Regions from separate parts of the Ciceribacter sp. L1K23 genome, predicted to be linked through region 1. Evidence: predicted binding sites of a transcription regulator. Region 1 holds the regulator's gene; the other holds the start of a gene.
The links. Region 1 encodes LexA, which represses DNA repair genes until DNA is damaged. Its sites were predicted from a motif close to TGTTCNNNNTGTGTTCNG; they were not measured.
Positions count from the first base shown of each region.

Region 2: the regulator LexA is predicted to act here: its motif matches at 13,510-13,527, upstream of J5J10_RS16550 (YifB family Mg chelatase-like AAA ATPase).

Region 1 covers NZ_JAGRRC010000001.1:1,730,243-1,745,900, reverse strand. The annotation lists gene J5J10_RS08160 (hypothetical protein) at 806-1,132, shown strand; gene J5J10_RS08155 (DUF992 domain-containing protein) at 1,296-1,823, shown strand; gene J5J10_RS08150 (class I SAM-dependent methyltransferase) at 1,904-2,866, opposite strand; gene glp (gephyrin-like molybdotransferase Glp) at 3,206-4,429, opposite strand; gene moaC (cyclic pyranopterin monophosphate synthase MoaC) at 4,433-4,924, opposite strand; gene trpC (indole-3-glycerol phosphate synthase TrpC) at 4,921-5,736, opposite strand; gene trpD (anthranilate phosphoribosyltransferase) at 5,733-6,758, opposite strand; gene J5J10_RS08125 (peptidylprolyl isomerase) at 6,787-8,673, opposite strand; gene gltA (citrate synthase) at 8,925-10,214, opposite strand; gene J5J10_RS08115 (ComEC/Rec2 family competence protein) at 10,423-12,882, shown strand; gene lexA (transcriptional repressor LexA) at 12,863-13,579, opposite strand; gene J5J10_RS08105 (DUF1003 domain-containing protein) at 13,742-14,281, shown strand; gene J5J10_RS08100 (VOC family protein) at 14,352-15,230, shown strand; gene kdsA (3-deoxy-8-phosphooctulonate synthase) at 15,227-15,658, shown strand, end outside.
Region 2 covers NZ_JAGRRC010000001.1:3,412,079-3,427,736, forward strand. The annotation lists gene J5J10_RS16480 (pirin family protein) at 1-793, shown strand, start outside; gene J5J10_RS16485 (3-oxoacyl-ACP reductase) at 809-1,573, opposite strand; gene thiD (bifunctional hydroxymethylpyrimidine kinase/phosphomethylpyrimidine kinase) at 1,573-2,382, opposite strand; gene thiE (thiamine phosphate synthase) at 2,379-3,014, opposite strand; gene thiM (hydroxyethylthiazole kinase) at 3,011-3,808, opposite strand; TPP riboswitch at 3,869-3,965, opposite strand; gene J5J10_RS16505 (metalloregulator ArsR/SmtB family transcription factor) at 4,044-4,346, opposite strand; gene J5J10_RS16510 (threonine/serine dehydratase) at 4,399-5,340, shown strand; gene J5J10_RS16515 (HAD-IA family hydrolase) at 5,429-6,097, shown strand; gene J5J10_RS16520 (peptide chain release factor 3) at 6,101-7,684, opposite strand; gene dut (dUTP diphosphatase) at 7,775-8,248, shown strand; gene J5J10_RS16530 (LysE family translocator) at 8,262-8,894, opposite strand; gene J5J10_RS16535 (LysE family translocator) at 9,022-9,639, shown strand; gene cysK (cysteine synthase A) at 9,743-10,711, shown strand; gene J5J10_RS16545 (HWE histidine kinase domain-containing protein) at 10,825-11,868, shown strand; gene J5J10_RS16550 (YifB family Mg chelatase-like AAA ATPase) at 11,898-13,430, opposite strand; gene gshB (glutathione synthase) at 13,591-14,550, opposite strand; gene J5J10_RS16560 (cupin domain-containing protein) at 14,648-15,148, opposite strand; gene J5J10_RS16565 (sn-glycerol-3-phosphate import ATP-binding protein UgpC) at 15,258-15,658, opposite strand, start outside.

The DNA.
Region 1 (15,658 bases):
ACGGAGGGGAGCGCGGGGTATGCATGCGGCGCGGGCCAACGGACCTGACAAGTCCCGGCGGCGCATGCGGGGTGGAGGTTTATCCTCCACCGGAAGCCTGACGCTCTCGCAGAGAGGCCGAAGTCGCGGATAAAAACCGCCGAACAGGGTACCGGAAGGTACCACTATACTAAACTAAACGAGGTGCCCCCGGTACCCCGTCCGCTTCCCCTGTGTTTCGAGTTTGGGGAAGACATTACAGGTGATGCCGAACCGGAGGGGGAGAGCCTCTGCGGGGTTTTGGGGTGCGCGGGATTTTGAAGGGGTGAATGGAGGAGATGGATGACGAGAAGCGAGGCAACCACGCGAGAGGTCGAGGGGGAAGAAGAGACCCCCTCACCTGAAAAATCTGGCACTTAGCTTTCGCTAAGATGCCGATTTTTCTTCCTCTCCCACAAGGGTAGAAGAGGCGTTTGCCGCGCCGGCGCGGTCCACCTCTCCCTTGGTGGGAGAGGTTACAAAATCATGATCTTAGCGAAAGCTAAGTCATAGATTTTGTTGGTGAGGGGGTGAGGCGCGGTCCGCGCAGCGAAGCAATCGATCCAGTGAATCGATTGCAGCAACGAACGCCTTGAGCACAAGCGAAAGGCCACCCTGCACCCCCTCATCATGAGGTGACCTCGCGAACGCGAGGGCCTCGAAGGATCATCGGAGGCACACCGGCGAGCGACGGTAGATGGATGGAACGGTCCGCGGCCGAATTCACCCTTGGATGGCCCTCCAGCCGGTGTTACACTGGCTATGCCGACCTTTAGATGGAGGAGAGATGCGCCCGACAACGATTTTGCCCGCTCTCCTGACCGCCCTGCTGACGACCGGCGCGGCCCATGCTCAGGAACTGCCGGCGATCGACTGGGGATCGGCCGGCAAGGGCGAAGCGATGAGCACGGAACCGTTGCCTCAAAAGACGGCCGAGGTGCCGGACGACGGCTTCGAGTGCAACACCGTGATGGTCGACCGCACGACCTTCGGGACCACCGTGCACGAGCGGGTCGCCGGAGACAGGGACGAGGATCTTCCGGGCCTGCCGCGTGAGGTTCGGCGCTGCGGCCGGGACGGTGTTTCCGTCGAACTGTCGCTGCCGGCGCCCTGAGGTCGGCGGCGCGGCGGAGGTCTGACGCCAATGTTTCGGCCTGTGACATTTCGTTGACGCCATCTTTGGATCATTCTTTTGCCACGAGCGTTGAACATGACTGCCGGCGGGGCGTTCGCCTCGCGCTGGCGGGCAGCCAACGAATTGAAAAAGGAGGACAGGGATGAAAAAGACCCTTGCAGCGGCATTGTCCGCATCGATGGTCACGGCGAGTGCGGCCATGGCGGCGGACGCCGTCTATCGTGCCCCGGAGCCGGTTCCGGCCTACGAGAGCGGCAAGACCGGCGGCGTGCGCATCGGTTATCTCACCTGCGATATCGGCGGTGGCGTCGGCTACGTTCTCGGCTCGGCCAAGGAAGCGACCTGCACCTTCTCTTCGGCCATGGGATCGGAACCGCTTGACACCTATACCGGAGCGATCCGAAAGATGGGCGTTGATCTCGGCTTCACCACGCGCTCGAAGCTGGTCTGGGCGGTCTTCGCGCCGACCGCCGGCTATCACCAGGGTTCGCTCGCCGGCCTCTATCAGGGTGCCACGGCGGAGGCGACAGTCGGAGCGGGTATCGGTGCCAACATCCTGATCGGCGGCACCTCTGGCTCGATCCACCTGCAGACCGTCAGCGTCACCGGCCAGCTCGGCCTCAACCTTGCCGCAACAGGCACGTCGATGACCCTGACGCCGGCAGGCTGATTGCGGAGGTTGCGGTGGGTGAAAGCCCGCCGCAACCTCGCTCTACAAACAAAAAGGTATCGGACTGTTGCCAGTGAGCTCTAACGCCACGGCCACCAGCTCTTCTTTTTCTTGTTGCTTTTCTTTTTCGGGGCAGCTGCGGGCGTGGACTTACGCTTCGGAGCTTCAAGCGGTAGAGTAGCTGCCGCTTCCGTCACCGTCGCTTCCTTCCCCTGATGCGGCTTGTCCTGCGCCAGGATGCCGCGTTTTCTCAACTCTTCGGGGTCTTGAATTCCGTCCCAGTAATCGTCGACCCATTTGTCGTTCACAGCTTCGTTTGTCTTGATAGCCGAGAAGACTGCGCGACCGATCTTACGATCAAATGTCTTGTCTAAATTCTTCTCATCGACTGCGATGATCGCGTGGCCACCCTTGATGTGCTGGATCATCGATTCAACTTTAATCTTCGTAAAGCCCATCGACTGAAGGGTGCATCGCATCCCAGTAATGTTGAAAAAGGTACACGAGGTCGGATCGTAAGGGCCTTTTACCTCTCCCGCTGGACAAAACATCATGGGATGCTGGTTCATCGACAGGAGTACGCCTGTCTCGATAATGATTACGCCACCATCGTTCAGGCACTCCTGTAGCCTTTTCATTACCCAGAATGGATACCGGAGATGGTACAGGACGCCTGCAAAGATTATCACATCGAACGTGCCAAAAGTTTCGCGGGTCAAGTCGTTAACGTTCATCTCGACCATCTGGACTTTCGACTTTCGCGCCGGAATAACAACCTCCACGGCACCTTTCGACAAAAAGTTGTCTATCCCGATGATCTCGGCAGCACCTTTCTCTTCCGCGTGGAAGCTGAAAAGTCCGTCCCGGCAACCAATGTCGAGCACTCGCTTTCCGGCAAAATCGATCCGGTCGAGCGATTGGATGACGAGATCCCACATGTACTTGAAATGTGGTCTTCCGGGAGTCTGGAGGCCGCCAGGCAGATCCACGATATGATACCAATCATAATTCCCTAAAGACTCTTGAAGCGCTTGATCTCCCATCCCAATCCCCAGCTTGGTTCAACTTCATCTCGAATGTCTTTAAAAGAATTTGCTGTGTCAATCTGGAATTGCTCACATTTCGCCGGCAACGTGGGATTGCTTCCGCCTGCTTGCCGATGTTGAGGTCATTCAGGCCGACGAACTATGAATTTTCACAGTCAGCTAGTTCTGCGAGCGCTCGCTTCACCAGCAAACCCCCGATGGTGCTTGGACGCGAGCGATTGACCAAAAGATCGTCCACGGCAGGTGCCGGGGCTACTTATTGAAGTTCTGTGGTTGAAAACAAAAAGCTGAAAGTAGGAGTGAAGAGGTAGGGGAGACGTCTCCACCCCATTTTTTCTAACTGTCGATCGACCGCAGCAAAAGAACCGGGCAGGGGCTTCCCGCTTCCAGCGCTGGGGCATGGGGCGGACGGATGATCAGGCATTCGGACTTGGCGAAGATCTTCATCATCGACGAATCCTGCTTGCCGTGGCTGCGGGCGAGCAGGCGGCCGTCGGCATCGCGACGGAGTGTCGCGCGAACATAGTCCTGCCGCCGGTCGTTGGCGGGCATGGCCGTCTCGCTCACCGCCATCCGTTCGCGCGACAGGGGCGATCGGCCCGAAAGCGTCAGTAGCAGCGGTTCGAGAAACAGAAGCCCGCAGACCATGCTCGACACCGGATTGCCGGGCAGCCCGAGCACGTGCATGTCGCCCAGGCTCCCGACCATCAGCGGCTTGCCGGGGCGCATGGCGATCTTCCAGAAATCCAGCACCATGCCGCAATCAACGAGTGTCTTCTGCACCAGATCATGATCGCCGACCGAGGCGCCGCCGAGTGTCACCAGCACATCGGCGCCGGCGGTCCGTGCCTTTTCAACGGCCGCCGCGATCGCCGGAACCTGATCCGGCACGATGCCAAGATCGAGCACCTCGGCCCCGGCCTCGCGGGCAAGGGCGGCGATCCCGAACGTGTTCGAGCCAATGATCTGCGACGGACCCGGGGCCTCGCCAGGCCGCACCAGTTCGTCGCCGGTGGCGAGCAGCGCCACCAGCGGCCGGCGGTAGACATCGAGCGTCGCATGATTGGCCGCGGCGGCGAGCGTCAGGCGAGCGAAATCGAGACGGCAATCCTTCGCGAGCACGACCTCTCCTTCGGCGAAATCCTGCCCGCGCGGCCGGATATGACGGCCGGGCTGCACGGCAAATGTCGTGCGGATGCGGTTGCCCGAAAGCACCTCCGCATCTTCCTGCAACAACACGGAGGTCGCACCGGCCGGAACCGGCGCGCCGGTAAAGATTCGCACCGCCTCTCCCGGACCGACGGAGCCTTCGAAAGCGTGGCCGGCCGCCGATTCGCCCATCACGGTGAATTCCGATCCAACCGCGGGCGCGTCCTCGGCCCGCAGCGCGTAGCCATCCATCGCGGAGGCATCGAAGGGTGGTTGGGTGAGCCTGGCGGTAACGTCGGCGGCGAGTCTGCGCCCGTCGGCCTCCATCAGGCCGACCGTCTCGGTCCGGGTGATCGGAGTGGCCCGCGCCAGCAGCCGGGCCTGAGCATCCTCGACCGGCAGCAGCGTCATGGGTCAATCCTCCGCGCGGCGGTAGTCGCCGGACTTGCCGCCGGTCTTCTCCACCAGCCGGATGCCGCCGATTTCCATCGCCTTGTCGGCGGCTTTGGCCATGTCGTAGATCGTCAGGCAGGCGACCGAGACCGCCGTCAGCGCCTCCATCTCGACGCCGGTCTTGCCGGTCAGCTTGACGGTCGCCGTGACCCTGAGGCCGGGCAGGGCAGTGTCTCCCGCGATGTCGACGGACACCTTGCTCAGAAGCAGGGGATGGCAGAGCGGGATGAGGTCGGAGGTCTTCTTGGCCGCCATGATGCCGGCAAGCCGGGCCGTGCCGACCACGTCGCCCTTCTTGGCGTCGCCGGCGAGGATCAGCGCCAGCGTTTCGGGCCGCATCCGGATATGGCCTTCGGCCACTGCGATGCGCACCGTCTCTCCCTTTGCACCGACATCGACCATATGGGCCTCGCCGGACGCGGAAATATGGGTGAGGCGGGTGTCCTCGCTCATTCGGCCGCCATCGTCGCGGCGTCGCCGGTCAGAAGCGTCTTCGTCGCGCCGGTCACGTCGTCCTTGCGCATCAGGCTCTCGCCGACGAGGAAGGTGGAGATACCGGAGGCCTTGAGCCGCACGCAGTCTTCATGGGTGAAGATGCCGCTTTCGCCGACCAGCAGCCGGTCGTCCGGCACCATGGTGGCAAGACGTTCGCTCGTCGAAAGGCTCACCTCGAATGTGCGCAGGTTGCGGTTGTTGATGCCGATCAGCGGAGAGGAGAGTGTCAGCGCCCGCTCCATCTCCTCTTCGTCATGCACTTCGACCAGCACGTCCATGCCGAGGTCGAAGGCGCACTGTTCCAGCTCTCGCGCTTCGGCATCGGAAAGAGAAGCCATAATCAGCAGGATGCAGTCCGCACCCCAGGCGCGGGCCTCGAACACCTGATAGGTGTCGAACATGAAGTCCTTGCGCAAAGCCGGCAAAGAGCAGGCATTGCGAGCCGCCGTCAGGAATTCCGGCGCGCCCTGGAAGCTCGGCGTGTCGGTCAGTACCGAAAGGCATGCGGCACCGCCCGCGTCGTAGGCACTGGCAAGCGCCGGCGGATCGAAATCCGGGCGGATAAGGCCCTTGGACGGGCTCGCCTTCTTGATTTCGGCGATCAGGCCGAATTGACCGGCTGCCTGCTTTGCCCGGAGTGCCTTCAGGAAACCGCGCGGTGCCTCCCGGTCGGCGGCGCGGCGCTTCAGCTCCTCGAGAGACACCTTCGCTTTGGCGGCCGCGATCTCTTCGCGCTTGTAGGCTTCGATCTTCCTGAGGATATCGGTCATGCCGGCTGCTCCGCACGGTTGGACACGGCGACGAGCGTGTCGAGCGCCGCCGAGGCAGCGCCGCTTTCAAGCGACTCGGAAGCCAGCGTCATGCCCTCCTCGATCGTCTTCGCCTTGCCGGCGACCATCAGCGCGACGGCCGCGTTGCAGAGGGAGATGTCGCGGTAGGCATTGCGGGCGCCGGAGAGAACCTCGCGCAGCGCCGCCGCGTTGGCGATGCCGTCGCCGCCCTTCAGCGCTTCGAGTTCGACGGTCGGCACGCCGAAATCCTCAGGCAGTAGTTCGAACTCGCGGATCTCGCCATTCTCCAGCGCCGCGACCTTCGTCGGGCCCGTGGTGGTGATCTCGTCGAGGCCGCTGCCATGCACGACCCAGGCGGTGGTCGAGCCGAGGTCGCGCAGCGCTTCGGCGAGCGGCAGCACCCATTCCGGGGCGTAGACGCCGAGAAGCTGGCGCTTGACGCCGGCCGGATTGGAGAGCGGACCGAGCAGGTTGAAGATCGTCCGGGTCCCGAGTTCGACGCGGGCCGGACCGACATGGCGCATCGCCGAATGATGCATCTGCGCGAACATGAAGCCGATCCCGGCTTCACGGATGCAGGCGGCGATCGCCTCCGGCTCGATGTCGAGCTTCACACCCAGCGCCGAGAGGCTGTCGGCGGCACCGGATTTCGAGGACAGCGCGCGATTGCCGTGCTTGGCGACCGGAACGCCGGCGCCGGCGGTGATCAGCGAAGCGAGCGTTGAGATATTGTAGGTGCCGGTCCCATCGCCGCCCGTGCCGACGATATCGACGGCGTTCTCCGGCGCCGATACAGGCAGCATCTTAGCCCGCATGACACTGACGGCGCCGGCGATCTCGTCGACGGTCTCGCCACGCACACGAAGCGCCATCAGGAAGCCGCCGATCTGCGCCGGGCTTGCTTCTCCCGACATAATGATCTCGAAGGCTTCGCTGGCCTCGCGCCGGTCTAGTGGCTGGCGGGCGGCGATCCGGGCGATATAGGGTTTCAGGCCGGTCATGCGCGATCCCTCCCGTTGCCCCGTGCCGTCACTGGACCATCGCCTGGTCGGCGAGGGTCTGGTTGATGCGCACACCATAATCGCTCTGCAGCTGGTTCACCATCTGGTCCAGGATGTCGTCGCCGGCAGCATTGGCGATCGCCTCGACCTGATTGTCATCGGCGGCAAGAACGTCCCCGCCGGCGCCGGACTGTACATTGGTCACCTTGAGCACGACCTGCGTATCTGGATCGGCGCCCGGCGCGCTGTCGGCAGTGCCAACCGGGCCACTGAAGGCAGCCGCGACGCCGGCCGAGCCGAGTACCGCGTCGTTGTCGGAGCGCTTGAGCCCCGTTTTCGTCTCCACGGCGATCGAAAGTTCCGTGGCGAGGTCCGCAATCGTCTCGCCTTTCTCCAGCCGCTCGCGCAAAGCTTCTGCCTTGGCGCCGAGCGCAACGCGCTGCTGTTCAGCGGTCCAGTCGGCCAGCGCCTTTTCGCGGACCTCCTCCAGCTTGCGTTCACGCGAAGGAACGATGTCGGCAACCTCGAACCAGAGATAGCCGTCACGGCCGATGTTCAGCGGCAGGGCCTCGACGCCGACATCCGTTTGGAAGACGTCCGTCAGCAGCTCGGCGCCGCCCGGCAGATCGACATCCTGTTCCGAGGTGTCGCGGCCGGTGTTGTCGACGAGTGGAACCTCAACAAGTTGCAGGTTCAGTTCCTTGGCCGCATCCGCTAGCGTCGCGCCCGATCCCCGGATGTCCTCAAAGCGGTCATGGACAGTGAGAATGTCCTCGACGGCGGCGGCCTGCGCCAACTCGTTACGGATCTCCTCCTTCACCTCGTCAAAGGTGCGGGTGGTATCGGGCTTGATATTGCTGATGCGCAGGATCACCGGTCCGAAAGCGCCGTCGATGACGGGCGTCGTTCCGCCGTTTTCGGCGACCGCGAAGGCTGCGTCCGCAAGAGCGGGATCGGGAATCGACGCGCGAGTAAAGTCTCCAAGAAGCACATCCGTCGCCGTGCGGCCCTGATCGGCCACCAACTGGTCGAACGAGGTGCCACGCGAAAGCTCCTCGGCCGCGGCGTTCGCCATGTCGCGGTTCTCGAACGTCAGCTGCTCGATCGTGCGCGTACCAGGGATCTCGTAGCTCGCCTTCCGGCGCTCGTAATCCTCGCGGATCTGTTCGTCGGTGATTGCGGCGGGTTCGGCGATATCGGAGGGTTCGAGCTTCACATAAGCGAAGCGGCGATATTCCGGTGCATTGTAGCGGGCCTTGACCGTGTCGAACCAGGTGGCGAGCACATCGTCCGCGGGCGGGGCGACCGGGTCGAGATTGGCCTTGGTCAGAAGAAGATAGTCGACGTCACGTGTCTCGTTGCGATAGGCGCGCAGCGCCTCGACGAGAACCTGGGGCGCCTTGAACCCATCGGCCGTCGCCTCAACGATCTGGCTGCGGATCGCGACGTTGGAACGCTCCAGGATGTAGTCATCTTCCTGCAGGCCGGCATTGCGCAGACGTGCGGTAAACACCTGCCGGTCGAACTGGCCGCCGGCGCCGGTGAAGGCCGGATCGTCAGCGATCAGCTGCGCCAGACGATCTTCCGAAAGGCCGAGATTCATCTCGTCCGCCAGTTCGTCGAGCGCCGCGCCGGCCGACAGCTGCGCGTAAACCTGGTTGACGACGCCGAGCGCGCGGGCCTGTTCCGTTGTCAGCTGCGTGCCGAACTGGCGGCTGAGTTCGGCGAGCCGGCGCTGGTAGGCCAGCCGGAATTCCGACGCGGACACAGACTGGTTGCCGACGGTGATGACGGAATTCGAGGTATCGGCGATGATCGAGCTCGACACGCCCCAGATGCCGAACGAGACGACGAGCAGGAGCAGGAGCAACTTGGCGACCCAGGTACGGGCGGCGTTTCTGAGTGAATCGAGCATCGGGACGCAAACCTCTTGTCTTTGCCTCGAAAACGACCGAAGCAGTGGACGTTCCTTAAAGCAAACTTTCCGGGAAATGAAGGCATGTTTGGGGAAAAGGCCAACGGTTGCCGACACGGTGGCGCGATGCTGCGGCGCAGGCGCGGCCAAAGCGGCTGGCGCTCGCAGACGGGGAGCGCGGTTCGGTCCGCCGTCAATGAGAAAACCCGGCACGAAGGCCGGGTTTTGCAGGTGGTTCAGTCGTATCGGCCTCAGCGCTTGGAGACAGGCAGGTAGTCGCGCTTCGGCGAACCCGTGTAGAGCTGACGCGGACGGCCGATGCGCTGCTGCGGGTCCTCGATCATCTCGTTCCACTGGGCGATCCAGCCGACGGTGCGGGCGAGCGCGAAGAGAACGGTGAACATCGTGGTCGGGAAGCCGAGTGCACGCAGCGTGATACCCGAGTAGAAGTCGACGTTAGGATAGAGCTTCTTCTCGATGAAGTAGCTGTCGTTGAGCGCGATCTTTTCGAGCTCCAGCGCAACCTGCATCAGCGGGTCGTCGGCGTGGCCGGTGGCTTCCAGCACCTCGTACATGGTCTTCTGCATGATCTTGGCGCGCGGATCGTAGTTCTTGTAGACCCGGTGGCCGAAGCCCATCAGGCGGAACGGATCGTTCTTGTCCTTGGCGCGGGCGATATATTCCGGAATGCGGTCGACCGTGCCGATTTCCTGCAGCATGTTGAGCGCCGCTTCATTGGCGCCGCCGTGAGCCGGACCCCAGAGGCAGGCGATGCCGGCCGCGATGCAGGCAAACGGATTGGCGCCCGACGACCCGGCGAGACGGACGGTCGACGTCGAGGCGTTCTGCTCGTGGTCGGCATGCAGGATGAAGATGCGGTCCATGGCGCGGGCCAGAACCGGGTTCACCTGGTATTCCTCGCAAGGAACGGCAAAGCACATGCGCAGGAAGTTGGCGGCGTAGTCGAGATCGTTCTTGGGGTAAACGAAGGGCTGGCCGATGTGGTACTTGTAGGCCATTGCGGCGATCGTCGGCATTTTCGCGATCATCCGCAGCGACGCGACCATGCGCTGATGCGGATCGGTGATGTCGGTCGAGTCGTGGTAGAACGCCGACAGCGCCCCGACCGTGCCGACCATGACGGCCATCGGATGGGCGTCGCGGCGATAGCCGGTAAAGAAGCGGCTCATCTGTTCGTGCACCATGGTGTGGTGCGTGACGCGGTAGTCGAAGTCCTTCTTCTGCGCAGCCGTCGGCAGCTCGCCATAGAGCAGCAGGTAGCAGACTTCGAGGAAATCGCCCTTGTCGGCGAGCTGTTCGATCGGATAGCCGCGGTGCAGCAGCACGCCCTCGTCGCCATCGATATAGGTGATCTTGGATTCGCACGAGGCCGTGGAGGTGAAGCCCGGATCGTAGGTAAAGGCGCCCGTGTGCTTGTAGAGCGCGCCGATATCGATGACGTCGGGGCCGATCGTGCCCGCCTTGACAGTGAACGGGACCGACTTGCCGTCCAGTTTCAGTTCAGCGCTTTTTTCCGTCATGCTTTTCCTCCGACAGTGTCAGGGGACGCCGTCCGGGACGGGCCCACCAGTTAAGCGTTTGACTGTAGCTATATGATACGAAGATGAATGCCAAGTTAGCCTTAGGGCAAATTGTGCATCGCGAAATGCACGGGCGCAATGCGTCTGCTGCACGCCTCCTTGCCGCTTTTCGCAAACCTTTCAAGCTGCTACCGTAGGTCGAGCGGCCGTGAGCGCACATCTCCGGCGGCGGCTCGCGAGGGCGTTTGAGGTGGACGGGACAACCGGGCGAAAGGAACGCGGGGAGGCGACGGTCGCGGCCGATGCCTGGCCTTCCGCGCCGCCTTCCTTGAAAGCTGCCGAGCGGCTCCGGCTTCGTGCCCCGGACCGGGAGGATGTGGCCCGCGCCTGGGAGATGGAAGCCGCCCACAGGCACCTTTTCCTGTTCGTGCCGGTCCTGCTCGGCGCCGGCGCGGCGATCTGGTTTTCGGTCGCGACACCGCCGCCAGCGTGGGTGACGGCCGGCGTCGCCAGCGTTTTCTTCGCGGCCGCTCTCCGCCGCGGGAACGCCGCTGTCGCACCGATCGTGGTCTTCCTTCTCCTCTGCGGCATGCTGCTGGCGGAATGGCAGACACGGCGTGCGTCCACCGTGCTGCTCGACACGCCGGTCACTACCTTTCTCTCCGGCAGGGTCGAGGCGCGGGAAGTGGGTCCGGCCGGCGACTGGCGCTATCTGGTGACCGTCACCGAAACCAGCGAACCGAAGCTCAAGCGTCCCCCTGTGATGGTCACGCTGGTGACGCGCGCTACCCATGACCCTTTCGCCGTCGGCGAAGCGATCACCGGGCGCGTCCGTCTCTCTCCGCCCTCGGGCCCCGCGCTGCCGGGCGGCAATGACTTTGCCTTCCAGGCCTATTTCAGGGGTGTCGGTGCCGTGGGCTACGTGCTCGGTGCACCGCAGAGGCCGACCGATGTAGATGACGCTCTGGCTGCCAGCGCCGACGACGAGAGTTTCGCCGTGACGGCGGGCCGCCTGCTGCAGGCGGTTCGAACGACGGCGACCGACCGTATCCGGTCGGTGATCAGTGGCGATGCGGGCGCATTCGCGGCGGCGATCATCACCGGGGAACGGCGCGGCATGTCGGAGGCGACGGTCGAGGCGCTCAGGATTTCCGGTCTCGCCCACGTCATTTCGATTTCGGGACTGCATATGGCGCTTGCCGCAGGACTGTTCTTCGTCGGAATGCGCCTGCTGCTCAGCCTCTCGCTCGGCCTTGCCCATGCGATCCCTGTGAAGAAGGTTGCGGCGTTCGGCGCCCTGCTGGCGGCCACCGCCTATCTGTTGATTTCCGGAGGTCAGGTCTCGGCGGTGCGCGCCTATGTGATGATGGCGGTGATGCTGGTCGCCGTCCTGATCGACCGTCCGGCGATCAGCCTTCGCAATCTCGCCGTCGCGGCACTCGTCATCGTCGTGATCGAGCCGTCCGAGGTGGTCGGGCCAAGCTTCCAGATGTCGTTTGCCGCAACCGCGGCGCTGATCGCCGGGTATGCGGCGTGGCGAAACCGCCGCCGCGATGACGGCTTTCTTCCCGAAGGCCTGCTGCCAGCGCCGCTTCGTTATCTCGCAGCGCTGTTCGGCGGCATTCTTTTAAGCTCGATCATCGGCGGCCTGTCGACGGCGGCCTTCGCGGTCGATCATTTCCACAGGCTCGGCGTCTACAGCCTGCCGGCCAATCTCGCCGCCATGCCTGTGGTCTCCTTCCTCGTGATGCCGATGGCGCTGATTGCGATGATCCTGATGCCTTTCGGGCTCGACTACATCCCCTTGAAACTCTTGGGCTTCGGTCTGGAGATCACCATAGCGCTCGCCAGGGAGGTGGCCTCCTGGGGTGGCGATGGCGGCATCGAGCGGCTGCCGGCGTGGTTCCTGCCATGCTTCACCGCCGGCTTCGTCGTTCTGACCCTGATGCGGACCTGGCTGCGTCACGCCGGCTCGGTGATCATTCTCGCGACGCTTGCCGCCGTGGTCGTCCTCCCGCGTCCGCCGGCCGGCGCCCTTCTGGTCTCCGAGGATGGCGGGCTGGTCGGGCTGACGGGCGAGGGCGGCATCGCCACCAACCGTGCTCGTCCGCCCGACTTCGTCTTTTCGCAATGGCAGGAGGCGCTCCAGCGGCATACGCATCTGAAGCCGTCGAAACAGGACGCAGCGGCGCTGGCAGATGCTTTTCGGGAGGCGAGGGCGGCCGGTGGCGCGGTACCGCAGGACCTGATCGACCGGACGCGCGCGGCCATGGACAGCATCGCCGCCGACATTCCCGCGGACCGGTTCATCTGCCTCGGCCGGATCTTCTGCCTGACGCGATTGACGCCGCAGCTTGTTGTCGCAACTGTGGAGGAAACATCTCTCGTCGGCCTTGCCTGCGACCGCGCCGATCTCGTGGTAACACCGAGGCGCCTGCCGTTCCGCACCTGTCGCTCGGGCGCGCGACTGATTTCCGCCGATGACCTGCGCCTCACCGGATCGCTGGAACTCTGGCCCGAGGGTGAAAAGGGACTTCGGATCCGTTCGGCCATCTCCGGATCGCCGCGTCCCTGGAACATGCACAGACGATACGACTGGCGTGGCGACGATTACGTCACGACGCCGGTCGACGAGGTGATCGCGAGGATCAGTGGTAGCGGCGAATGAGGCCGACGAGCCTGCCCTGGATCTTGACCCTGTCAGGCGGGAAGATGCGTGTCTCGTAGGCCGGATTGGCCGCTTCGAGTGCAATCGAGGCGCCGCGGCGGCGGAAGCGCTTGAGCGTCGCTTCCTCGTCATCGACCAGCGCCACGATGATGTCGCCGGGATTGGCGGTCGTGCCGTTGCGGATGATGACCGTATCGCCGTCGAGAATGCCGGCCTCGATCATCGAATCGCCCTTGACCTCCAGCGCATAGTGCTCGCCGCCGCCGATCATATCGGCAGGCACCGAGATATCGTGCGTGTTGTTCTGGATCGCCGAGATCGGCACGCCGGCTGCGATGCGGCCCATGACCGGTACCGAGATCGAGTTGCCGTTGTCGGCGACCGGCTCCTTGGCGGGCGCGGCCGGGACCGCCGGCTTCTTGCCGAGGCTGCCCTCGATCACCGCCGGCTCGAAGCCCCGACGGGCCTGCGGCGGCGAATAGGCTTCCGGAAGCTTGATGACCTCCAGCGCCCGGGCCCGGTTGGGCAGACGGCGGATGAAGCCGCGCTCCTCGAGCGCCGTGATCAGACGGTGAATGCCCGACTTGGAAGCAAGATCCAGCGCATCCTTCATCTCGTCGAAGGACGGCGGCACGCCGGACTCCTTCATTCGCTCGTGAATGAAGAGCAGAAGTTCCTGTTGTTTGCGCGTCAGCATCGGCGAATCCCGGTGAAACAAATACAGAACGGACACTATATGTTCCATATGTGTTCCGCAAGTGCCTAAATTTCCGTGAACAGTGATGAAATACCATTGTTGACTGCCTCCGGAACGGCTTTCTGATGAGGCGGCATCATCCCGCGCAAGGAAGGACATCGGATGGTCGAGATCGGTCAGAAGCTGCTGGGCAAGACGGCGGAGCAGTTGAGCGCCGTCGAACGGCGTGTTTTGAAGAAGGCACGGGAGCGCCGGATCGTGTCCGCCGATGCCCATGAGGATTTTCTCGCGACGGCGACGCTGGGCCAAAGGCTCGCGGACGGTATTGCCAGGGTCGGCGGCTCCTGGAGCTTCATCTTCGCCTTCATCGCATTTCTGGTGATCTGGGCGCTGGCGAACACGATTTTCCTGACGAAGGACGCGCCGGACCCCTATCCGTTCATCTTCCTCAACCTCTTGCTCTCGATGCTGGCCGCGATCCAAGCACCGATCATCATGATGAGCCAGAACCGCCAGGCCGAGCGTGACCGTTACATGGCGGCACGCGACTACGAGGTCAATCTGAAGGCGGAGATCGAGGTGCTGGCGCTGCACGACAAGATCGATATCGAGGTGCTGGTCGAACTGCGCGATGCGCGAAAGCAGATCGACCTGCTGATGGATGAGGTGACAAAGCTTTCCGCGCGGCTCGAAACGCGGTAGGGCGGGTGCGATATGAAGGCTCGCTCTGTCAGATCGGGATGAGCGGACGGGAATGGGAAGGAGACAGGACATGACGGCACGCACGATCGACCATCTGGTACTGCCCGTCATCTCGATCGAGGCGGCGCGGGCAAGGCACGCCGCTCTGGGCTTCACCGTCGCCGCCGATGCGCGACATCCGTTCGGAACGGAAAACGCCTGCGTCTTCCTTGCTGACGGCACCTATCTGGAGCCGCTCGGCATCGCGAGCCGGGAGGAGTGCGAAGCCGCGGCAAGGGCCGGCAATGTGTTCGTCGCCCGCGACCAGGCCTTCCGCTTCCGCTGCGGCGAGGGCCTTTCGGGAATTGCGATCACGTCCGACGATGCGGCGTCCGATGACGCCCGTTACCGGGAGGCGGGGCTATCGGCGGGTGCCATCCTCGAGTTCTCGCGACCGGTGCGGATGCCGGACGGGAGGGACGCCACCGCGAGCTTCCGGCTGACCTTCGCCGCCGATCTGCGCGCGCCGGATTTCTTCCTGTTCAACTGCCAACGGATCAATCCTCTGCCCGCCGATCGCGGCAGCCTGACAACCCATGAGAACGGCGTCTCCGGCATCAGGAGCGTCGTGGTCGTCGAGGAGAACCCGTCCGACTTCCAATATATCTTCGAGGCGGCCTTCGACAGCCGCGAGATCGGCGCCAATTCCTTTGGAATCGACCTCGTCGCCGGCGGCACGAAGGTGGAGGTCATGACGCCGGAGGGCGCGCGCGCCTATTTCGGGCTGGAGGCGCAAAGCGCGGAACGCGGACTGCGGGGGCGGGCGGTTGTTTTCGCTTGCCATGATCTTGGCGTGACAGAGCGTCGGCTTGTTGCTAATGGGGTGGCCTTCTCGCGCCAGGGCGGCAGGCTATCGGTCCCGCCGGCACCGGGTCAGGGCGTAACCTACATCTTTGAGGAACAGGCATGAGCATTGAGACAAATTCCGTCGTCACCGTCGGCGAAGGTGCCGTCAAGGTTTCCTTTTCCAATACGGCGCGCTTCTCGCTGATCGCCGGTCCGTGCCAGATGGAAAGTCGCGACCATGCCTTTATGATCGCCGGCACGATGAAGGAACTCTGCGAAAAGCTCGGAATCGGCCTCGTCTACAAGTCATCCTACGACAAGGCGAACCGCACCTCGATTTCCGGCAAGCGCGGCATCGGTCTCGACAAGGCCATGGAAATCTTCGCCGACCTGAAGAAGGAATACGGCTTCCCGGTCCTCACCGACATCCACACCGAGGAACAGTGTGCACTCGTGGCGCCGACGGTCGATATCCTGCAGATCCCGGCCTTCCTCTGCCGCCAGACCGATCTTCTGGTCGCGGCCGCCAAGACCGGCCGTGCGATCAATGTC
Region 2 (15,658 bases), 1.7 Mb from region 1:
GATGGACGATTTCCGCAACGATAATCCGTCAGATTATCTGCGCGGTTTCCCCTGGCATCCGCATCGCGGCATCGAGACGATCACATATGTTCTTGCAGGCACGGTCGAACACGGCGACAGCCTCGGCAATCATGGTCGCCTCGGCGCCGGGGACATCCAGTGGATGACGGCCGGGAGCGGAATCATGCACCAGGAAATGCCGAAGGGCGACTTCGCCGGACGCATGCACGGCTTCCAGCTCTGGGCAAACCTGCCCTCGTCCCTGAAGATGACGGCTCCCCGGTACCAGGACATCAAATCGGCCGACATTCCGGTCGTGGTCGATGACGACGGCACGGTGGTGCGGGTGATATCGGGCGAATTCTGGGGCAAGGCCGGCCCTGTCGACGGCATTGCCGCAGAACCCGTCTATCTCGACATCTCCGTTCCGGCCGGCAAGCGCAAACGCTTCCCGGTCGATACCTACCGCCAGGCCTTTGCCTATATCTTTGCCGGATCGGGCACCTTCCGGGACGCCTCCCGTCCCTTCGGCGTCAGGGTCGAAAAGGAGTTCCAGGGCGAGGAATTGAACATCCGCGACCTGTCCGGAAACCGAACGCTCGTTGTCTTCGACACGGGAGACGAAATAACGGTGCAGGCCGGGGACGAAGGCATCCGTTTCCTGCTGGTCTCGGGTAAGCCGATCCGCGAACCCGTCGCCTGGCACGGTCCGATCGTGATGAACACGCGCGAGGAACTGATGCAGGCGATGCGGGAACTGCAGAACGGTACCTTCATCAAGGCCGAGCATTGAGCGTTCTAAGGGCGGTCATCCGAACACAAGGCCTCCATCGACGATGAGGTTCTGTCCGGTGACCGCCCGCGCCCACGGACTCGCGAAGAAGAGAACGGCGTCCGCCAACTCCTCGGGTGTGGTCACCTGTCTCAGCGGGGTGCTGGCGGCGATGAGGTCGAAGACGGCATCGGGCGTCGCCGCGCTTGCGTCCGTGACCCGCAACAGGCCGCCGGACACCATGTTTACGGTCACGCCCAAGGGGCCGAGTTCGGCTGCGGCCGTCCTCGTCAATGACAGCAGTGCCGCCTTCGCGGCTGTGTAGTCGTGGTAAGGCACGACCGGGTTCTGGAAGAGGTTGGTGCCGATCAGGACGAAGCGACCGAAGCCCGCTTCGGCCATGGCGGGCCGGATTGCGCGTATCAGGTTGAGCGCGCCGCCGACGCCGGTCTCGGCCTGCGCCGAGATGTCCTGCCACGTCAAATCCGACAGTTTCGTCCGGGCGTCACCGTTGAAGGCGAAATCAGCCAGCGCATTGTGGATCACGGTGGTCGGCGCTCCGAACTGTTCGGTGACCGCACGTACCATGGCCGCGACCTCGCGCGGATCGCGGACATCGGCCTTAAACGCCGCCGTTCCTGGGCCGAGAGCTTTCGCCAGCGCTTCTGCCTTTTCCCGACTTTCGCGATAATTGATCGCAACGCTTGCACCTTCGCGGGCGAAGGCTGTGGCTATCGCGGCGCCCAGACCTCGCCCCGCGCCTGTCACGATGACGACCTGTTCCTTCAATGGCAGAGCCATCAGAATCCTCCCTTCCAGAGATGGTGAAAATGATGAACCGGGCCATGTCCGGAGCCGACCGACAAGGTCTCGGCTTCCTCGATCGCGCCGGTCAGCCAATCCTTGGCGACACGCACGGCGGTTCGCGGAGACAAACCCTTGGCAAGTTCGGCCGTGATCGCGCTCGACAGCGAGCAACCGGTACCATGGGTACTCTCGGTCTCGACTCTCGGCCCTTCGAACCACTCCGTCCCGGAAGGGCCGAGGAGGACATCCGGGCTTTCATCGCCGCCAAGATGTCCCCCTTTGAGGAGAACGGCTTGCGGCCCCAAAGCCATCAGTCGGCGTGCCTGATCCGCCATTGTGGCTCTGTCGGAGGCTTCTTCCATCCTCAAAAGCACTGCTGCCTCCGGTAGATTGGGCGTGATTACGGTCGCAAGCGGTAAGAGATGCTGGCGTACGGCGTCCACGGCATCGGCATCCAGAAGCGATGCCCCTCCCTTTGCCACCATGACCGGATCGAGGATGATCGGAACACGTGTGTGAGCCCGCAGGACTTCCGCCACCGCGATGGCATTGGCGGCTGTCGCGATCATGCCGATCTTCACCGCGTCCACGCGAACATCGGCGAAAATCATGCGGATCTGCTCGGCGAGGAAGTCGGCCTCGACCGGCACAAACGCCGACACGCCTTGAGTGTTCTGCGCCGTCAGCGCGGTGATGGCGGCCATGCCGTATACACCCCGGGCCGAAAAGCTCTTGAGATCGGCCTGGATGCCGGCACCGCCGGACGGATCGGAGCCCGCAATGGACAGGACATTCCGGATCATGCGCCAACCCCCTTCCACGCTGACACCAGCTCGGCGGCGGCCGCTGAGGGGTCCACCTGGCCGCAGATGGCCGAAACCACTGCAACGCCTGAGGCGCCGGATCTCCTGCAATCGGCCACGTGTGGCCTCTTGAGACCGCCGATCGCCACGGATGGAACCGGGCTCGCAGACGCCACATCGGCAAGTCCCGCAAAACCGATCGCGGGAGGATGGCCGGGTTTAGTGGCTGTCGGGAAGACAGGGCCGACGCCGACGTAGTCGACGACAGCCGTATCGATCCGGGCGGCTTCACTGATCGAGCCGATCGAAAGACCCAGGATCATTTCGTGGCCGATTCTTTCTCGCACCTCGGCGACAGGCGCATCGCCCTGGCCGACGTGAATTCCCGCGGCGCCCATGATCATCGCCGCCTCCACATCGTCGTTGACGATGATTGGAACCCCCGTACCCGCAAGGACCGCCTTCAGAGCAAGCCCGGTTTCGACCAGATCATCCGTTGAGGCATGCTTGTTGCGGAGCTGTACCATCGTGACACCTCCGGCAACCGCAAGGCGAGCAGTCTCGACCATGCCGATGCCGGCACACAGAACGGGGTCGAGCACGAGATAGAGCGAAAGATCAAACGTCCTCATGACAGGCGTACCCGCGCCTTGTCATCAAGGGTCCTCCCGTCCACGCTTGCGAGCGCGTCCAGAAAAGCGACCGCGAAGCTTCCAGGACCGGATACGTCGCGTTCCGCGAGCTCGCCAGCGACGGCGAAATGCGCGAGCGCGGCCGTGGTGGCGGTGAAGGCGTCCGGTTCGACCGCGGCATAAGCACCGACCAGGCAGGTAAGCGAGCAACCGAGCGCCGTGACCCTCGGCATCCAGGCCGAGCCGCCGTCGATATGGGCCGTTCGCGTGCCATCGGTCACGAAATCTGTTCGTCCGGTCACCGCGACGATGCATTGCCGCGAAAGCGCAAGTTGCCTTGCGACATCCTCGGCTGCCGCAACGTCATCCTTTGTATCAACGCCTCTAGCGCTGCTGTTACCACCGCCAAGCGCCAGAATTTCGGAGGCGTTGCCACGAATGACCGTCGGCCGCAGATCCAGCAGCTCGGTAACGACCTTGCGGCGATAGGATGTCGCCATGTGGGCAACCGGATCGAGCACCCAGGGCCGTCCGGCGGCAGCAGCACTGTCGGCGGCAGATTTCATCCCGTCCGCCCAATCCGGGGACACCGTGCCCATGTTGATCGTCAGAGCGCCGGCAAAGGCGGCGAATTCGCCGGCCTCCTCGACGCTATGCACCATGGCGGGCGACGCTCCTGCCGCTAACAAAACGTTGGCGGCGACATTCATGGCGACATAATTGGTGATGCACTGAACGAGCGGTGTCGCATCGCGCATGGACGCCAAGTGTTTACCGGGAGTGCTGGAAGTCATCTCATTGCCCTTTCGCGGCGGGCAAATCGACAGGAGCTGACGGTTGTCGCTGGACACCGGCGTCGGCTCCGAGCGACTCCCTCCGCCAGCATTATCTGGTTCAGGTTCGAAGGGTACGTCTCAGCCCGTGTGACCACGAGCGCCCCTGTCTCTCAAGCGAGGCTATGATTGGCAGGCTTTGGCCCGCCTGTCACGCGAAAAATCCTCACGGTTCCATATCGCGACTTGGCCGGTTTCAGAGGAGCAGGAGCGTTTCAGCCTTCACTCTGGCGATGCGATCCTCATCGCGGCGATAGAAAATCCATTGCTTGATCTTCTTCGGCCGAACCAGCCCGGCGCCAACCAGAACGCGCATATGTTCGGACAAGGTGGCCTGGGATATGCCCAGCTTCTGCGCAATGAAAACGGCACAGACGCCATCGCTACCGAAATCGCCATCCGCCTGCGGTGGAAAATGCGTGGACGGCGACTTGAGCCATTCGAGAATGGCCAATCGCTTTTCGTTGGCGAGCGCTTTGTACAGGTCCACGTCTTGCATTTCGTTATTTTGCGAAGTAACGAAGAATTGTCAATCCAGAGAGGTACCGTTAGTGTCGATCGGCCCAGTCACGCGTGAGCGCATAGAACAAGTTTCGAGTGTCATCCGGACCTACGTGCGCCATACCCCCGTCCTGTCCGTCGGCGCGCAGGACTTTGGTCTCGATGGTGGTCCGATCGACCTGAAGCTGGAATACCTGCAGCATTCCGGTTCCTTCAAGGCGCGCGGAGCCTTCGCGAGCCTTCTGACGCGGGAAATTCCGAAGGCGGGCGTCGTCGCGGCCTCGGGCGGCAACCACGGCGCGGCGGTCGCCTACGCGGCGCATAAACTCGGGATAAAGGCGACTATCTTCGTACCAACCGTGAGCGCAAAGGCGAAGACGGACCGCATCCGAAGCTATGGGGCAGACCTCATTGTCGGCGGGGATCTCTATGCCGATGCATTGGCGGCCAGCGAGGAGTTCGTGGCCCGGACCGGCGCCCTTCCTATCCACGCCTATGACCAGGTGGAAACGCTGTTGGGCCAAGGAACGCTTGGCGGGGAGATCGAGGACGACCTTCCGGATATGACTACGCTTCTTGTGGCCGTCGGCGGTGGCGGCCTGATCGGCGGTCTCGCGGCATGGTTCGAGGATCGCGTGCGTATCATCGCAGTGGAGCCCGAGATGGCACCCACACTCAATCATGCGCTTGCAGCGGGCAAACCGGTGGATGCACCGGCCGGCGGCGTCGCAGCCGATTCGCTGGCGCCGAGACAGATCGGCAGACTGATGTTTCCGATCGCGCAGGCGCACGTGGCCCAATCCGTGCTTGTGCCGGACGAGGCAATCGTAAATGCTCAGAAGGCACTTTGGGAGCATGCAAGAATAGCGACGGAGCCCGGCGGTGCCACAGCGTTCGCCGCGCTTCTCTCCGGTCGATACGTAGCTGAGCCGGGCGAGAAAGTTGCCGTTCTCGTTTGTGGAGCAAATACAACCGCCGTCAGCTTTGGCTAGTTCAATCGCGGTGCCGTCACTGGCAGCCGTCGCCGTGCACAGAAACTGCCTCGTTCCGAACTGCCGCTCTTCCTCGAAAGACAAAGCCATGACCGACCAGACCGTCTTCAGCCGGAGCTATGCGGGCTTCCTCTTCGACATGGACGGGACACTGCTCAATTCCATTGCCGCTGCGGAACGGGTCTGGAGCCGTTGGGCGATACGGCACGGGCTCGACGTGGAAGCTTTCCTGCCGACCATGCATGGCAAACGCGGTATAGACACGATCCGCAGCGTCGGCCTGACAGGGATCGACGCGGAAGCGGAGGCACTCGTTATCGAACGCGAGGAGATCGAGGACGTCGAAGGTGTCGTGCCGCTACCCGGCGCAATCGATTTTCTGAATGCCCTGCCCCGTGATCGCTGGTCGATCGTCACATCGGCGCCGATCGCGCTGGCCCGCGCCCGTATCGAAGCCGCCGGCCTTCCGCAACCGCCGATGATCGTCACGGCCGAGGATGTCACGCTCGGCAAGCCCGATCCGGCGGGTTACAGGCTTGGCGCGAGCCGTATCAGCACCGATCCCGCGCAATGCCTTGTGTTCGAGGACGTGATGGCGGGCGTTCTCGCCGGGGAAGCGGCCGGAGCTGACGTCATGGTGGTGACGGCAACCCACAGCCATGCGTTGGAGACCCGTCATCCGACGATTGCGAGCTACGAGGAACTAACGGTCGACATAGATACAGACGGTATGTTGCGGCTTTCGCGGCGCGCCTGAGTATCAGGCCGCTTTCGCGACCTGATACTCCTTGATGGCGACCATCTTGATCGCGGGATAACGCTCGGCCTCGTAGCGGAGCGAGAAGGCATCCTGAGCCATGAAGACCGGATCGCCATCGAGGTCGCGGCAGATATCACCACGACGCTGGGTGATGAACTTCTCAAGCTCTGCCGGCTGTTCCGCCGAAATCCAGCGGCACACCGAAAAGCGGGCGATTTCGAAGGATACCGGCAGGCCGTATTCGGCCGACAGACGCTCCTTCAGGACGTCAAGCTGGAGCGCTCCGACCACGCCGACGATGGCGGGCGAGCCGTCCTCGGGAGAGAAGAGCTGAACGACGCCCTCCTCCGCCATCTGCTGCAGCGCTTCCTTCAGCTTCTTAGCCTTCATCGCGTCTTCAAGGCGCACGCGACGGAGGATTTCCGGCGCGAAGTTGGGCACGCCTTGGAAGACCAGCGGCTCGCCCTCGGTCAGCGTATCGCCGATCCTAAGCGTTCCGTGATTGGGAATGCCGACGACGTCACCGGCATAGGCCGTGTCCGCAAGCTGACGCTGAGAGGCGAAGAAGAACTGTGGCGCGGTCAGGCCGAGCTGTTTTCCGGTGCGAGACAGTCGCGCCTTCATGCCCCGCTCGAGCTTGCCAGAGCAGATGCGGGCGAAGGCGATGCGGTCACGGTGGTTGGGGTCCATGTTCGCCTGAATCTTGAAGACGAAGGCCGTCATCTTGTCTTCGTTCGCATGAACCTTGCGGATATCGGCTACCTGGTCGCGCGGCGGAGGCGCGAAATCCCCCAGCGCGTTGATCAGGTCGCGAACGCCGAAATTGCGCAAGGCCGATCCGAAGAAGACCGGCGTCATGTGCCCTTCGAGAAAGCTCTGGCGATCGAAGGGGCGGCAGGCTTCTCGGGCAAGTTCAAGCTCGTCGATGAACGCCTGGCGCTCGTTCTCCGGCAGATTGTCAGCAACGCTCTGCGGACCGTTGACCGGCAGCGGCTCGACCTGGGCATCGTTGCCGCGGAAGGTATTGTTCGCCAGATGATAGGAGCCGCAGAAGGTCTTGGAGCGGCCGACCGGCCATGTGATCGGCGCGGTATCGAGCGCCAGCTTTTCCTCGACCTCGTCCAGGATCTCGAAGGGATCGCGGCTCTCGCGGTCCATCTTGTTGACGAAGGTGATGATCGGGATATCGCGCATGCGGCAGACTTCGAACAGCTTCAGGGTCCGGGGCTCGATACCCTTTGCGGCATCGATGACCATGACGGCCGCATCCACCGCCGTGAGCGTGCGATAGGTGTCGTCGGCGAAGTCCTCGTGACCGGGGGTGTCGAGGATGTTGAAGACGTTTCCGTCATACTCGAACGTCATGACCGAGGTGACGACAGAAATGCCGCGCTCGCGCTCGATCTTCATCCAGTCGGACCGGGTCTGGATACGATCCTTCTTGGCCTTCACTTCGCCAGCGAGCTGGATGGCGCCGCCGAACAGCAGCAGCTTTTCGGTGAGCGTCGTCTTACCGGCATCCGGGTGCGCGATAATAGCAAAGGTGCGGCGGCGGGAGACCGCCTCTGCGAGCGTTTCGGCCATGTGCATGAATCCTGTGAGTTGCCGGCTATCTAACGACTAAACGGTCTTATTGCAATTGACCTCGACGAACCCGACCGGGAACATGGCATCATGAGCATTCAACATGACGTTCGCCCCACCCTGAAACTCGTCCGCCTGCCCCACGGCGCGGGACTGGATCTTCCGTCTTACGAAACAGCGGGGGCGGCGGGCATGGACATTCGCGCGGCAGTGCCGGACGACGAGCCTCTGGTGATCGCCCCAGGCAGGCGCGCCTTGGTGCCAAGTGGCTTCGTCTTCGAGATACCGGCGGGTTATGAGGTACAGATCCGGCCGCGATCGGGCCTCGCCTTCAAGAACGGCATAACCTGTCTCAACACGCCGGGCACGATAGACAGCGACTATCGTGGGGAAGTGAAGGTTCTGCTGGTGAACCTCGGAGACGAGGACTTCACTGTGAGCAGAGGCATGCGGATTGCCCAGATGGTGATCGCGCCTGTCATTCAGGCGGCCGTCAGCGAGGTTACTTCGGCGACCGAGACTGTGCGAGGCGCAGGAGGCTTTGGCTCAACCGGCACGGGCTAGAGACAATCGTTCCTTAGCGCCGAACCTCCAGCGCCATCCTCAAGGCAAGACCAGCGAGAACCGTGCCCATCAACCATCGCTGGATCACGATCCAGAACGGATGCCGCGCGAGGAAAATCGCGATCGTTCCGGCCATGACGGCAATGGTGGCATTCACGGAAACGCTGATGGTGATCTGGGTGAAACCTAGCACGATGGACTGCAGGAAGACGCTACCGCGCGACGGATCGAGGAACTGCGGCAGCAAGGACAGATAAAGAACTGCCACCTTCGGGTTCAGCAGGCTGGTAACCAGACCCATGACGAACAAGCGGCGCGGCGGGTCCTTTCGTAAGTCCCGCACCTGAAAGGGCGAGCGTCCGCCAGGCTTCAAAACCTGCCACGCCAGCCAACCCAGGTAGAGCGCACCCGCGATCTTCAGCGCTTCGAAGGCAAGCGGTACCGCGAGCAGGAGAACGGTGATCCCGACCGCCGATGACAGCATGTAGACGACAAAGCCGAGCGCCACGCCCCCAAGCGAGATAAGCCCTGCCAGCGATCCCTGACAAATCGAACGAGAGACCAGATAGATCATGTTGGGCCCCGGTGTCAGCACCATGCCGAGACAGATGAGGCCGAAGGCGAGAAAAGTCGGAAAACTTGGCATGGAAAGACCCGATAGGAGCGTCGGCCGAATAGACGGCGTTTGCTCTCTCCCCCGCAACGGGCGAAGTTGTCACCGTTGCAAGTTTCCGTACGGCGTTTTAGGAACGCCGCGAGAGAGGAGCATCACCATGACGTTGACCACGATTGTCGCCTATTGCGGGGCATTGTTCATCGCGGCAGCCATCCCGGGACCCGGGATGACCGCGATCGTGGCACGCGCGCTTGGTTCAGGCTTTCGGCCGACCTTCTTCATGGGCTTGGGCCTCATTCTCGGCGACCTGATCTACCTCACCGCCGTAATCCTGGGGCTTGCCCTTGTCGCGAAGACGTTCGTCCTCCCCTTCGTCATCATCAAATTTCTTGGCGTTCTCTACCTCGTCTATATCGCATGGAAGCTCTGGACCGCCGGCCTTTTGCCGCAGGATATCAAGGCGGAACGCGCGACGAACCCTTGGATGTCCTTTCTGTCCGGGCTCCTGGTAACCCTCGGCAACCCGAAAACCATGCTTTTCTACGTCGCGCTCGTGCCGACGCTCTTGCCGTTGGAAGCGATCGGGCCCGCGGATTACGTCATGCTCGTCGGACTAACCTTCATCGTCCTGATGTCCGTTTTGCTTCCCTATATTCTGCTCGCCGCTCAGGCTCGCGGGTTGCTGAAACGACCTTCGGCACTCCAGGCGCTGAACCGATCAGCCGCGGGCATTCTTGCGGGGACAGCAGCCTACATCGCGGCAAAGGCTGCCTGAGCAAACATTTTCCGTCCTACTCTTGAAGGCTGGTACCAGAGTTCTGGCGACAATCGCCGTTTACACCTATGTTCTCTCGAAACGGCAGACAGGGAGAAACATCATGAGCGAAGCAAGAAAACCCGGCAGGGGCGGAGTCTACTCTTCAATCACGGAAACCATCGGCGATACGCCGATTGTCAGGTTGGACAAGCTTGCGCGGGAGAAGGGCGTCAAGGCCCACCTGCTGGCAAAGCTGGAATTCTTCAACCCGATCGCCTCGGTGAAGGACCGGATCGGGGTCGCGATGCTGGAGAGCCTGGAGGCGCAGGGCAAGATATCGCCCGGCAAGACGACGCTTATCGAACCGACCTCCGGCAATACGGGCATCGCGCTTGCCTTCGCTGCAGCGGCCAAGGGATATCGACTGATCCTGACGATGCCGGAGACGATGTCGATGGAACGTCGCAAGATGCTCGCCCTGCTCGGCGCGGAACTGGTTCTGACCGAAGGGCCGAAGGGCATGAAAGGCGCGATCGCCAAGGCTCAGGAACTGGCCGAGACCACACCGGACGCTGTTATCCCGCAACAGTTCGAGAACCCGGCCAATCCTGAGATCCACCGCAAGACGACGGCGGAAGAGATCTGGAACGACACGGACGGCGCGATCGACATCCTCGTCTCCGGTATCGGGACAGGTGGAACGATCACCGGTACAGGCCAGGTCCTGAAGGCCAGGAAGCCGTCCATCAAGGTCGTTGCCGTTGAGCCGGCAGACAGTCCGGTGTTGTCCGGCGGCAATCCGGGGCCGCACAAGATCCAGGGTATCGGCGCAGGTTTCGCGCCCGCCATTCTCGACACCAAAGTCTATGACGAGGTCGTCACCGTCACGAATGACGAGGCGTTCGAAGCCGCGAGACTGGTCGCCCGCCTTGAAGGTGTTCCGGTCGGCATTTCATCGGGAGCAGCGCTGACTGCGGCGATCCGGGTTGGGCAGCGGGAGGAGAACGCCGGCAAGTCGATCGTGGTCATCATTCCCTCCTTCGCTGAACGTTACCTGTCCACGGCACTGTTCGCAGGCCTCGGCGACTGACAAGCGGCAAGGGGCGGGAACCTGTTTCCCGCCCTTTCGGCAGTGCATTGCGGTTCAAGGGGGTGTCGGGTAATTACACTGTTCTTCGATTGTTGATACGTATCCCCGAGGCCATGCGCGCTTTTCTCTATTCCTTGCCGGCCTTTGCCTCCGTTCAGAACCGGTTGTCGAAAACCGGCACGATCCTGACATACGTCGCGAGCCTCGTGGTTTTCGGTATTGCCCTCGCCGTGCGACACTGGTTCGACCCGGTCCTACCCGTCGGCTTTCCTTTCCTCACGTTCTTTCCCGCCGTCGTTATCTGCGGGTTCGTATTCGGCGTTCGCCAGGGACTGCTGGTGGCGGTCCTCTCCGGGATATCGGCCTGGTATTTCTTCATAAGTCCCGGTCGCTTCGACGTATCAGCCGGTACACTTCTTGCCATGGGGCTCTATCTTTTCGTCATCGTCACCGATCTGACCCTGATCTATCTGGTGATGCGCGCCTATCGTGTCGAAATCGATGCGCGGGAGGAGATCCAGCGGCTCGCCGACCGCCAGGAGGTAATGGCGCAGGAGCTCGATCACCGGCTCAAGAACATCTTCGCCACCATCAACGCGATCATCAGCCTGTCGCTTAAACACGCATCGAGCGCCGAGGAACTGGCGGCGCGCCTGCGCGAGCGCCTGAACGCGCTAGGGCGGTCGAACCTCCTGCTGCGCGGCCTTCGCGAAGGCGAGGATGCCTCGCTGCAGAGCGTTATCTTCCAGGCGCTGGAGCCGTTTGCGGTGGTCGGTACGTCGCGTTTTTCCGCTTCCGGTCCAAGGGTCCCGGTCGGCGGCCAGACCGTTGTCATCCTGAGTCTGATCCTGCACGAATTGGGAACGAATGCCGCGAAGTATGGCGCGCTCAGCGTTAACGACGGCCATCTCGCCCTGAAGTGGCATGTGCTCGATGCCTCCGATGACCAGAAGGGTGAGCTTGTCATCGAGTGGTTGGAGACAGGCGGACCCGTGCCGATCGCGCCGCAATCTGGAAGAGGAGGTTTCGGCTCCACCCTCATTCAACGGGTTGTCGCGGGCGTTCGTGGACGGACAGAAATCGCTTTCCCGCCTAGCGGCGTCACCGTTCGCCTGACACTGCCGCTCGACATGCTGGGCACCGACAAAGCCAGTTGAAGATCGGCGCGGGACGAAAGGTACTCACGTCAGGCTGCGGCGACGAGCCTTTCGGCCGGGATACGATAGGAAATCGCCTCGGCCAGATGAATCCGCCCCAGCTTATCCGCGCCGTCCAGATCCGCGAGCGTTCGCGCCACTTTCAGCACCCGATGATACCCGCGTGCGGAGAACTGGAATTTCTCGGCCGCATCCCTCAATAACTGAAGACCTCCCGCGTCAATTTCCGCCAACTTCTCAATCTGCGCGGTAGACGCCTTTGCATTGACAAGAACGGTGGAGGCACCGGCGACGGAATACCGTTCGCGTTGACGCTCACGCGCCGTGGCCACCCGACGTGCGACGTCGGCGCTCGGCTCCGCCGGCTTCGGTCTGATGAGATCGGCGGCGGAGACGGCCGGCACGTCGATGCGGATGTCGATGCGGTCCATCAACGGTCCGGAGATGCGGGCCTGATAGTCCGACTGACAGCGAGGTCCCCTAGCGCAGGTATGGCCGGGTTCGCCAGCCATGCCGCATCGGCAGGGGTTCATGGCTGCGACCAACTGGAATCCCGCCGGATAGCTGACGCGGTGATTGGCTCTGGCGATCACGCATTCGCCGGTCTCCAGGGGCTGGCGAAGCGCGTCCAGCACTTGCGGCGTGAATTCCGGAAACTCGTCGAGGAAAAGAATGCCGTGATGGGCCAGCGATGCCTCGCCCGGCTTTGCCCGTAGGCCGCCGCCGACAAGCGCCGCCATGGTGGCGGAATGGTGCGGCGTCCTGAAGGGTCTTCGGTCAGAGAGCTTGCCGCCCGACAACTGCCCGGCGATCGAGTGCACCATCGATACCTCGAGCAGCTCCGCGGGCGACAGCGGCGGGAGGATCGATGGCAGGCGCGCCGCCAACATGGATTTCCCCGAACCTGGCGGTCCCACCATCAAAAGGTTATGTCCTCCGGCCGCCGCGACTTCCAGAGCGCGCTTTGCGCTTTCCTGACCCTTGATGTCAGCGAGGTCAGGCAAGTTGGCGGGGCTGGTCCTTACCGCCGGCTCCGGTCGCGACAGAACCTGTGTTCCACGAAAATGGTTGGCAAGGCCAATCAGGCTGCGCGGTGCGAGAATGTCGATGTCAGAACCGGCCCAGGCTGCCTCGGGTCCGCTTTCGGCCGGGCAGATCAGACCTTTGTCCATGGCGTTGGCGGCGATCGCCGCCGGCAATGCACCTGCAACGGGGGCTATCGTGCCATCAAGGTTGAGCTCACCGATGACGACATAGCCGCCCAGAGCGTCCGCCGGGATCGCACCAAGAGCCGCCATCAATCCTAGCGCGATCGGCAGATCGAAATGGGATCCCTCTTTCGGGAGGTCTGCCGGCGCCAGATTGATCGTCACTTTTTTGGCGGGCAAAGCAAGTCCCGAGGCGTGCAGGGCCGCCTGCACACGCTCGCGGCTTTCGGCCACCGCCTTATCGGGAAGCCCGACGATATGCATGTTGATCTTTCCCGGCGCCACCATCACCTGGACTTCCACCGGAACGCCTTCAATGCCCTGAAACGCCACCGTGCTGACACGAGCTACCATCGCCTGCCCCCTCGGTCCCCGCACGCACCCTACATCCATCGCGTGCAATGAGAGATTGGCACGACTCTCGCCGACAGACAAGAACATTCAGCGAACAAAGCGCGAGAAAATCGCCGCCCGGTTGCAACCGGTTGTAAATGCAGAACGAAAGCGGATCAGGTTATGCGGGCGGACGATTGTGCTTGCGATCGATGGCATCCCAAAGAAGCGCTGCGATATCCGCCCCACCGAACTTCTTCACCTCACGAATTCCAGTGGGGGACGTCACATTGATCTCGGTCATATAGTCGCCAATGACGTCGATACCGACCAGAAGGAAGCCTCGCTCGCGAAGCGCCGGGCCAATGCGGCTGCAGATTTCCTTTTCCCGCGCCGTTAGCTCTGTGGCCTCCGCCCTGCCACCAACATGCATATTCGATCGGCTATCATGTTCGGCAGGAACGCGATTGATCGCTCCGACCGGCTCCCCGTCCACAAGGATAATGCGCTTGTCCCCCTTGCGGACCGCAGGCAGATAAGCCTGAGCGATAAAGGGCTCGCGGAACATCTGGTGGAACATTTCCATCAGGGATGAAAAGTTGCGGTCATCCCGTGTCGAGTGGAACACACCCGCACCGCCATTGCCGTAGAGCGGCTTCAAGATGATGTCGCCCATCTCCTGGCGGAAGCGCGCGATCTCTGCTGGATCACGGGTAATCAGCGTTGCCGGCATGAGGTCAGCAAACTCGGTGACGAAGATTTTCTCCGGAGAATTCCGCACCCATGCAGGATCGTTGACAACCAGCGTCTTCGGTTGAAGGCGTTCCAGCATATGAGTGGAGGTGATGTAGGCCATGTCGAAGGGCGGGTCTTGGCGGAGCAGGACGACGTCCATGGTCGAAAGATCGACTCGTTCAGGCTCACCCAGAGTAAAATGATTGCCCTTCTCGTCCCGCAACTCCATGGGCTCGGCGGTGGCGTACACCTTGCCATCGCGCATCGACAGGCGATCCGGCGTGTAATGAAACAGCCGGTAGCCGCGAGCCTGAGCCTCAAGGCTCATGGCGAAGGTGGAATCCCCCGCTATATTGATGCCGGAGACATGGTCCATCTGGACCGCCACGTTTTTAATCTTGGCCATGCGCCGCCCCTCGTTGAAAGCCACCCTGATTTAGGATGGCTTCCGTGTGATGGCAACGGCAGCGGCCGTTCTTTCGCCAGGACGTTGCCGAAGCGCCTCAGCCACCGATTGAGGCAGGACCACCGGAGCGCAGGGCGTCGCGGAGGCGGAAGAGCGCGGCTATGGCCGCCGGCATTGGTCGCCGCAGGAAGGCGACCTTCCGCACGTAGTTATCGATACGCCAGGTGGCCCATGTCCGGCCGCGGAAATAGGCTATGTCGCCGGCACGCAGGAGGCGTTGGGTGCCGTCTTCCGCTGTGACGAGAACTTCGCCCTCCTGGATGACAACCGTCTCGTCCCAACCGAAATACCAGCGAAACTCGCCTGCGGTGCAATCCCAAAGCGCCGTCCAGCCAGCCTTGTCCTCGCTCTCGGAATGCCGCGACATACGAGCGACCGGCGTTCCGCGGATGATCCAGTCGGGATTGATCGGATCAGGCTCAAGATGCATCTCGTGACTATTCGCGGTGACCAGCGGTGGTGATCCGCCAACCGGCATGCGACCGTAACCTGCCGCCATCACCCCTGCCATACCCGCCAGCAAAAGCTTTACAGCCATCGTTTCTCCCCTCTTGGCTCAACCGTGAAAAACTATCACGAAAGGAGTGAAGGAAGGCTCGATGCCTTCTGTAGGATTTTAACGATCCGGGCCGTCAGACGGAGCTGACCTAGAGCGCTGGCATCAGCGGTTGCGTGGACCGAACGGCGCGGCTCATATCGACGCTGGCGTCGCCACGATCGATGCGACGACCGTCCTTGCCGAAGAAGTGCAGGCGCGCCGGGTCGACAGCGAGCCCCATGCGCCCCGTGATCTCGGCATCTATCGGCAGCACCGCAGCGAGCGGTTGGCCACCCAGGAGGCCGTGAACAAGGCGACTGGCACCCAGTTCCTCCACCAGATCGACCTCAAGCGGCAACATGATATTGCCCGGAGCCGCATCGATCATCAGGTCTTCCGCGCGAATGCCGACGGTCACCTCACCTTCCAATCCCTCAAGTCCCGGAAGCGAGAGTTCCACCCCATCGACCGAGACTGTCGAGCCGTGCGCATGTCCGTTGAGCAGGTTCA